DNA from 4 places in the Neobacillus sp. 204 genome. Region 4 is predicted to be linked to each of the others. Evidence: riboswitches for the same ligand, from Rfam matches in the RefSeq annotation. Region 4 holds a riboswitch; each other region holds the start of a gene.

Region 1 (2,206 bases), on a different contig from region 4:
GTTAAACTCAGTTTTTCTCCTGTTTTCTTAGCTTTTCATACACTGTTATTGTCCAACATTAACCAGTTGGTTTGCGCTTACATTGCTGATATACTAGGAAGTGGCTGCAAAAGCCACCTGAAAGATTACTACATGGTTTGGACAATTGGCGCCGTTGTTTACACCGAATGACTTGAGTGATTGCTTTTACGTTCTTTAAATCAGAAAATCCGATTAAATTTTTACATAATTAAATTTGATAAAAAAGGCTGTTTCACTTTTTGATTGTGTTGTTTAACACTAATGGTTCACTTATTTTGTTTTTTTGTAATTTTTCTTCAACTATAATGCCACGTTAGTGGAACAAGCAAAAAAAGCTGCCGAAGCTGCCACTGATCTTAAACTCTTGCTCCCGTTTGTTTAAGTACATTATTTCACAATCTTGTACGTAGAAAACAATCGTCTCTCAGATTGTGAAATGCAATCCTATCTAATAATTTTCTAATTCATTATTTAAATCACTTAAAATTACATCTATCTCGATCATTACGGTATCTTAATTTGTCGGAAAAATGGTTGGTATAATTCCATCTACCCTCATTTGCATAACCAAAAAAAAAACAGCCATTTAATGACTGCTTTCCGCACTATTACATTACATGTCACTGGATAGGTACAACGATTGGTGCTACTGGTGTATTTGGCATTGCAACATCTACTCCATTATAGTGTGCGTATAATCCACCTTCGCTCTTTGTTAATTGAACGTCTGTAATAATTGCTTCTACCCAAGCTCCAGTTTCTGGATCAATAACGTGACGATTGCCAGTTAAAGGGTCACCTGCAACTGGTACAGTTCCTTCAATTATTACTGAAAGTGGATCAATACCTTTTAAGTTAAAGCCAGTGATTTGTTTGCTTGTACGAGCATCATACCCTACACTAGCACTAACAGATACATGTTTTGGTACTGTGATATCATGATGTACAGTTTTCTTACCTGCTGAAGTGTCCCATACCTCTGTTACATCATAAGTATCTTGAGTGTCATAAGTAAAAGTAAGACCGCTTGCATTTTTCTGTAAAGCAGAATTACTCCATTCATATGCCAATTGTACATCACCTTTACCTACAAAACCTGTTCCTGTTGCGTCAACCGATACTGCTGCACTTGCAGAACTAACCGCAAGTCCTACTGATAGGATACCCGCTAAAGCTAAACTCGTCATTTTTTTCATATATATTCCCCCTATAAAATAATAATTAAAGGTGGGTTACACTACTAGCTCCATATGGCTCAAGTGTCCATTTACGAACCATATTTCCTCGCTCCCTTTACACCGAGAACCCTCGTATGCAATTTGAATTATAAATGTTTTAGAAAATTAAGTAAATTGGGGGAATTCGAATATTTTCTATAGGCTTTATATACTATTTTTTATTGATTTGATACAAAAAATGTAGAATTATGAAATTAATCGGGAAAATAATAATTATTTTTATCAAAAACACACAAAAAATGCCAATTTTTTGTGTTTAGTCGAGTGTTTAATTTGGGGGAATTTAAGCTAAAAACGATAAACTTTGCGAAAACTGCCCTTCAGAAAGACAGGCATCATCAAAAAATGATTAGATGAAAGAAGATATAAAAGTAGGTTATGTGAAATGACCTAATCCCTCTTAAACAAACCTGCCCCTATAGTTGCATAAGAAAAGCCGCCGTAACTGGCAGCTGGATCTTCAACTAATGCACCCGTTACTTAAAATGTATTCTTTCACATACTTAACTTATTACGAGTTTAAAGTTGTTCATTATAAATACTAATTGAGTGTAACTCCTCTTTTAATAAGTTAACTATTATTTGCTTTAATACACTTGGTTCCCGTAATTCCTCATCATCGAATTTTACAAGGTCACTTACCTTAACCCATCTACTATCTGAAATCTCTTCTTCCTCTAGTTTTAATAAACCTCCAGTAACCTCACCAGTAAAATGAAATAAAATAACTTGATTATTTGTGCTACTGACAAAATTATATACACCAGTTGTGCTATTAAGTTTTACATCAAAGCCTGTTTCCTCTTTTACTTCTCTACGAGCTGAAAAGAGAATGTCTTCACCGTTTTCAATGCGTCCACTCGGAAAGTTCCACATTTCAATGGCAGTTGGTTTATTTTCTCTTATCATTAAGACTTCATCATCTCTGAATATTGATACACTAACAA
Region 2 (2,206 bases), on a different contig from region 4:
GCCATTGAAGATATTGGGAATAATCCTGATACATATAATCACCTCACAATTAATTCGCCAATAATTTTACCCGAATAATATCGATTAGGACGGTCTTACTTATCCTGTTTTCTAACGGCAGCTTGCAGGGGTACTGCTGGTGCTCCTGATAAAGTGCCTGAAGTTTGTGGTGCAGGTTGTGTAAATCCTCCGGTATTATATAAATGAGCCATAGGTTTGATAATCCCAGCACTGCCTATTTGTAAAACCGAGGAATTGGTAATTCCGCCAATTTTAATGAAATTTATTTGAATGGACTGCTGTATATAAAAATTCATTTACACCCACCTACTCATTTATGCATTCAGTGCAATCCCTTGATCGTAAACATCTGGATCATGGGTATTTGTAGAACTAACATTATTATGGAGCTGTAGGCTATCCCCCGTGTTGAAGGATCCAGCGCCGGAAAAGGTTTTTGCAGCCGAGAATGGCATAATTTTATAAACATCTCCAATATGGAAAACAGAACTGCTCCCAAGTGTAATGACCTGTGCAACTCCAACAATTGCTGGCATTTTCAACACCCTTTTTTCATAGTATCTTCTACATCCTATGTTTGGGCAAAAGTAATGTGATTCAATCGCCCAAATAATTAAAACAGGAGCCAAATTGTGCTTATTCATATTTGTTAGTAACTTTATAGGGGTATATTTTAAAGGCGGTTATAATTACCTGTTATTTTCGACGATAAATGATAAATTAGTAGGATATTCGATAAATCGAAAAGGGACTATTATGTGATTAAGAGATCAGTTGGAAAAATAAACACTGAATCTCGATAAAGGCAAAGTTGATGAAAATCAGTGACGCAAAGCTACAGGGGCTAAGGTGCATTTGCATTATGCCAGCCAGTTACCGAAAGATAGGGTGTTTCATATTAGTTATGCTATGTCTGCATAGGTTTCCTATGTCTATATAGTTTTCTTTGATTTTTACCCCCCTATCGGTAATGGCGGGGTTATTTCTATTTTAGAAGGAAAAATCCGTCCATTTGATGCTGGCGGCTTGAGGCTTTTCCCTTGAGGTAAAAACGATTAAAGGTGGGTGGAAAACTTATGGGCTTACTCGATCAAATTCCAGAAAAAGGACAGCTATGTGGGGAGATTCAAATTGATAAACCAATCAATGACCTAAATGGCCTAGGACCCATATTTCCCCTTCTATTAGATGAAGATGTGTCAGAGGTTATGGTGAATGGTCCTAAACAAGTATACTGTGAACGAAAAGGGAAGTTAGTTTTAACCCCAGTCCAATTCCGCGACAATGAACATGTCATGAAGGTGATTGATAAAATTGTCGCCCCGTTAGGTCGGAGAATTGATAAAAGTTTGCCAATTTTAGATGCCAGGCTTCCAGATGGGTCACATGTAAATGCGATGATTCCTCACTTGGCATTAAATGAGCCAACAATCACTATCAGGAAATCTTCAAAGTATCCTCGCCAAATTGACGATTTAATTAACTTTGGAACAGTGACGAAGGAAATGGCTAACTTTCTGGATGCATGTGTGAAAGCTCGATTAAATATTTTTGTTAGTGGTGGCCCGGGTTCTGGGAAAACAACCACGCTAAATGTACTCTCAAACTTTATACCTGAGGGTGAAAGGATTGTAACGATTGAGGATATTGCAGAGATACAATTGGGACAAGCATATGTGATTTCTCTTGAGACACAACCGCCTGCTAATGTGGAAGAAGGGGCAGACTCTATTCACGAGCTTGTGAGGAACACATTACGGATGAGTCCCGATCGGGTCATCATCGGGGAAGTACGCGGTGAAGAAGCATTTGATATTCTCCAGTCTATGAATAGGGGCCAAGGGGGATTATTGGCGACAGGGCATTCAAAAAGTCCAAAGGATATGATTGCACGATTAGAGACAATGGTTCGTTTATCAGGTGTAGACCTTCCGATAAAAGCAATTCGGGAGCATATAGCCAAGGCGATAGATGTAATTATACAGCAAACCCGTTTGAAAGATGGAACAAGGAAAATAGTTAATATAACTGAAATACGAGGAATGGAAGATGAAAATATTGTTCTTCAAGATATCTTCTCCTTTAAACAAGAAGGGCTTAACTCAGAGGGGAAAATTATTGGACAATTAATATCAACTGGTGTCCGCCCTAAATTTTATGATCGTCTGATGGAATCTGGAATTAA
Region 3 (2,206 bases), on a different contig from region 4:
GATAGAGTGTTCTCAAAAGATATAGAAAAAGTTGCTGAGTGGCTTAAGTCCATAGAATTTTCGCAACTTATTAGAACTTTAAGTATTGAAAAAGGACAATTCTAAGGGGAATTCCTAAGAATAAAAAGGCGTGTGGTGCTCACGCCTTTTTATTCTGTCTGATCATTGAGCAAACGAGCAGTATCTCCTCGATATTCTTCCTCATTTTCAACTCGATTTTTAAAGGCTTCCCGTACCACTAGGAATTCCTCGTCACCGACTGCTTCTTTCCCCTGTTTTTCTGTTAAAGTGTCTTTAGGGAAGTTCCCTGGATGATGCTTCTTTTTATGTTCAAAATGTTCTCCGCGTGCCAAATTCAACACTCCTTTCGTCTTCGCAAGTATCATTCCCAAAATAGAGTGAAATAATTACTTTTTGATTAGCACATAAAAAGAAAAAGCTGATTGAAAGAGGAATCTTACATAGATTCACTCTTCATCAGCTTTTTGTTTTGAGAGCTCTGGCTTGCATATGCGGTCCAATAAATAGCCAGCAAACACAATAAATGCAATCGGAATAGAAAAGTTTAACACATGAATAAGGGGCATCGAACTGCTTCACCACCAATATTTGAATATTATTAATATTATGATAATAGTCGTGTTGTTTACATTATATGCTAATTGTCACAATTTAGACAAATATTGAAGTGATAAATATATCTTTTAATGGTTATTCAACATAATGAGAAGGAAAGAAATTGTTCAAAGTTCCATCATTTTGACATAAAGCTGCAAGGATTCGATTTAAATTGGGATATTTTTGTAGAAATATGGGATTAATTGTTAGAAAAAGTTTTTTGAATATTGTAAAATTACGACAAATTACAACACCCTACTGAAATAGCACTAGATATAATATCAATGAGGATTAAGTATATCGACCTATCAAAACAATGAAAAAAACATTAATACAGTGACTTAAGTTGTGTTGGAATCAGAAAAAGGCAAACCTGTTGAAAAGCAGGGACGCAAAGCCGAGGATCTAAGGTATGTTTTACATGCTAAGATGGCCGGGTTACCTGGAATACATTATGTATTTTAGGAGTGAGTAGAATGGTTATAACCGAAAATAATGTAGAAGTAATCGATCAAGAATGGATGGCACTCATATTAGAAGCAAAGGACTTAGGGTTATCCATAGAAGCAGTTCGTGATTTCTTGATTAACAAGAGATAATCACGTTAAACGTACATAAATAAAAAGCATTCTACAAAAAAATCACGTTTTTTGTAGAATGCTTTTCTTTTCAATAAGATCTTTTATATCTATTTATCGTTTTGATTAATTCGCCACTTATTAAATTCAAGGAAATCCCGAAATTGTTCCTTAGATACACCAGACTTCATTGCATCTTTGACTAGATTCATCCAATCAATATCTAATTCCTCTTTATTGATTTCTTCATGTATCAAATGGTCCACAGGAATATTCAAAACAACAGCAATTTTTTCTAGGAACTTTATAGAAGGGTTCTCTTGTTTATTATTTTCAAGGTTACTTAAATATGATTTAGCCACCCCAGCTTGAGCAGCAAGTTCGGAAAGTGACATTTTTCTATCTAAGCGAAATTTTTTTACGCGATCACCAATCATTAGTCTCACACCCAATTATTATTCACTTTACGTTAATTCTAACAAAAAGAATGGAAAAGCACCATATTAAGAACAAAGAAATATGACAATTTTTGAACTTTGAGAATTAGTTTAGTCAAAGTATCTTTGAAAAAATACCAGGATAGAGTTAATATAAAAAGTGTTGCCTATTACGGCATAATGTATAATTCTTTTGAGGTATGTTTTTAGTCGAATAACCATTTTGATTTGCATACATAAAAATAATTAAAAAGGAAGGGGACCCAATAATGATTGTCCTTAAATCACAGCGTGAAATTGATGCGATGAAAAAAGCTGGAGATATTTTGGCAGCTTGTCATAAAGAAATTGCTAAAATGATTAAACCAGGTATTACAACATGGGAAATTGATGTATTTGTAGAAGAATTTCTTAAGAAAAAAGGCGCGACCCCAGAACAAAAAGGGTATAAAGGCTACGAATATGCTACTTGTGCGAGTATAAATGACGAAATATGCCATGGCTTTCCAAGGAAAGAACCTTTAAAAGAAGGGGATATTGTGACAGTGGATATGGTTGTCAATTACAATGGCG
Region 4 (2,206 bases):
GACTTACTTATTGAAGTGGAAGAGTTTGCTTTAGAATTAACTGAAACATGGTCTGCTGCTATGAAATTAAGTAAAACTAAAAGCTAAGGTCTGGGATCAATATGGAAGAATTAATTGAAGCTATTTATAAGATGACAAATGATATGAATCGCTGTTTAGAAGAAGAAAAGTTTGAGGAATTTGAGATCTTGGTAATTGATCGACAGACGTTAATGAGCAAAGTGGATGAACTGAAGAATAAGGAAACCAACTTCGAATATTCTCCAAACGCGAAGCAACGTTTGCAGTATATACATGCCATTGATCAGCTTATGACACAGTTAGTAGAAAAGAGTTTAACTGAAACCAAAATTCTCATCAATCAAATGAAAAAGCAAAAACAGGTTTCGAAACATTATCATCCTTATTTTAATCAAACAAATGGTGTATTTTTAGACTCAAAAAGATAAACTGACCTATTTTTAGAGTTTCAAGAATAGGTTTCTTTTTGTTAATGTGACAAGTTTTGACGAAAATATGGGCAAATTGTCATATTTATGCACGAAATAGTCTAAAGTACCTAGTTAATTCGACACAAAATGATAAAATAGTCGGATATTCGATAATGGTAAAACATTCTATTATTTGATTAAGAGATTACTTCGGATACTGAAACACAAAATCTCGATCAAGGCAAAACTGGTGAAAATCAGTGGCGCAAAGCTAAAGGGGCTAAGGGTAATTCACTATGCCAGCCAGCTGCCCAAAGATAGGGTGTTTTTACTAGGTGGAAAAATGTCGAAATAGGTATAGGACTCTATACCTGCAAAGCATTTTTTGTCTGCTAACCCCCTTCGGTAGAGGCGGGGTTATTTTTATACTCTTTAACACCAGTTAAAGGAGAGGGCGAAAAAATGTTCCTGCAACATGTGAAAACTGAAGAACGGGTGAATCACAAGATTTTAGACTTTTTGGAATTTAGAAAGAAGAAACCCTTCTTTATGAAACCGGTTAAAGTGACAATTGGATATCCAATCAACAGTTCCTATTATATTGTGAAAAATGTAGTTTATATGGGAAAACAAATTCTTGCGATGAAGGAAGAACTTGATACGACTTCGATTGTTTTAGTTGAAGGGACGATAGAAAATGGTCAACTAACATGTGTTTCAATGCTTTCGGAGGAGTGTTTGGGTGACGTAAGCAGGTTATTAGAAGGAGCCATTTAAACGCTTTCAACCTTGAAAACGAAATGGTTAAATAAAACTTCTTTATAATGCGTGACCACGGATCGCATCGTTGTCACGCATCTTTTCTGTCAAAACAAACCAGCTAGAACGTTAATAATGAGCATTCTATTAAGGGAAGGAGTATTCCATTGATTATTGGTGATGATTGGTTTACAAAAACGATGTTAATAAATACTTTATCCCGTAATGAGCAAGTAAAATCACAAATGGGGACAACCAAGATTGATTTTGGTGATCTTTTTACTTCAGTTTTAAATGAATTAATCCAAAAGGAGTTGCCAATTTCCTCTACACCAACTCTTCAATCGTTTGTAGATAATTTACCATCTAATAATTTAGCCTTAGTTAATGAAATCCCTAATACGGGACTTCTGAATAACACATTCAGTACAAACGAACCGTTACGTTTTCAAACGATCAGTTCAGAAAAGATAAATCAAATACTGGATGGGAAGCTCAAAGGAATGGGGGACGCGTTTATTAGTGCGGGTCAAAAGTATAATGTCAATCCTGCTTTATTAACAGCTATTGCCCAACATGAAACAGGAAATGGAACATCAAAAGCAGCCTATGTAAAGAATAATGTGGGTGGAATGATGGGGAAATATGGTTTGAAGTCGTATTCTTCGATTGAAGAAAGTATTATGGATATGGCTCGAAATCTAAGTAAGAATTATTTAGGGATGGGACTAACAAGTATTTCAAAAATTGCCGGAAAATATGCGCCCATTGGTGCGGATAATGACCCAACTGGATTAAACAACCATTGGGTAAATGGGGTTAGCAAGTATTTGGGACAACTTAAAGCATGATTTTAAAACAGTAATTAGTCATCTTGTAACATCTATGTAAAATTTGTTATAGATTTGCAAACCTTTTTTATAGTATATTGATTTATGGAAATAAAATGATATTGATATACTATCGAAATTTTTCAAAGTTTTTTAGTTAGAAAGGAGGGGGATCATTTGAACAAT

Evidence for each region. Region 4 has a riboswitch for cyclic di-GMP ahead of ACJ004_RS12100 (hypothetical protein). Riboswitches for the same ligand answer to the same signal wherever they lie in the genome.
Region 1: it holds a riboswitch for cyclic di-GMP, as region 4 does, so the genes downstream of both, ACJ004_RS27205 (hypothetical protein) here and ACJ004_RS12100 (hypothetical protein) in region 4, are expected to answer to the same signal.
Region 2: it holds a riboswitch for cyclic di-GMP, as region 4 does, so the genes downstream of both, ACJ004_RS00670 (TadA family conjugal transfer-associated ATPase) here and ACJ004_RS12100 (hypothetical protein) in region 4, are expected to answer to the same signal.
Region 3: it holds a riboswitch for cyclic di-GMP, as region 4 does, so the genes downstream of both, ACJ004_RS07765 (anti-repressor SinI family protein) here and ACJ004_RS12100 (hypothetical protein) in region 4, are expected to answer to the same signal.

The regions. Positions count from the first base shown of each region.
Region 1 covers NZ_JBJORY010000021.1:19,079-21,284, reverse strand. The annotation lists gene ACJ004_RS27205 (hypothetical protein) at 642-1,217, opposite strand; cyclic di-GMP riboswitch class II at 1,239-1,322, opposite strand; gene ACJ004_RS27200 (NUDIX hydrolase) at 1,779-2,206, opposite strand, start outside.
Region 2 covers NZ_JBJORY010000001.1:133,214-135,419, forward strand. The annotation lists gene gerPC (spore germination protein GerPC) at 1-34, opposite strand, end outside; gene ACJ004_RS00660 (spore germination protein GerPB) at 96-317, opposite strand; gene ACJ004_RS00665 (spore germination protein) at 336-557, opposite strand; cyclic di-GMP riboswitch class I at 816-902, shown strand; gene ACJ004_RS00670 (TadA family conjugal transfer-associated ATPase) at 1,098-2,206, shown strand, end outside.
Region 3 covers NZ_JBJORY010000003.1:111,481-113,686, reverse strand. The annotation lists gene hutH (histidine ammonia-lyase) at 1-105, shown strand, start outside; gene ACJ004_RS07770 (hypothetical protein) at 150-362, opposite strand; cyclic di-GMP riboswitch class I at 975-1,064, shown strand; gene ACJ004_RS07765 (anti-repressor SinI family protein) at 1,095-1,217, shown strand; gene ACJ004_RS07760 (helix-turn-helix domain-containing protein) at 1,307-1,633, opposite strand; gene map (type I methionyl aminopeptidase) at 1,903-2,206, shown strand, end outside.
Region 4 covers NZ_JBJORY010000005.1:142,842-145,047, reverse strand. The annotation lists gene fliS (flagellar export chaperone FliS) at 1-87, shown strand, start outside; gene fliT (flagellar protein FliT) at 102-449, shown strand; cyclic di-GMP riboswitch class I at 662-746, shown strand; gene ACJ004_RS12100 (hypothetical protein) at 894-1,208, shown strand; gene ACJ004_RS12095 (glucosaminidase domain-containing protein) at 1,358-2,041, shown strand; gene flgB (flagellar basal body rod protein FlgB) at 2,198-2,206, shown strand, end outside.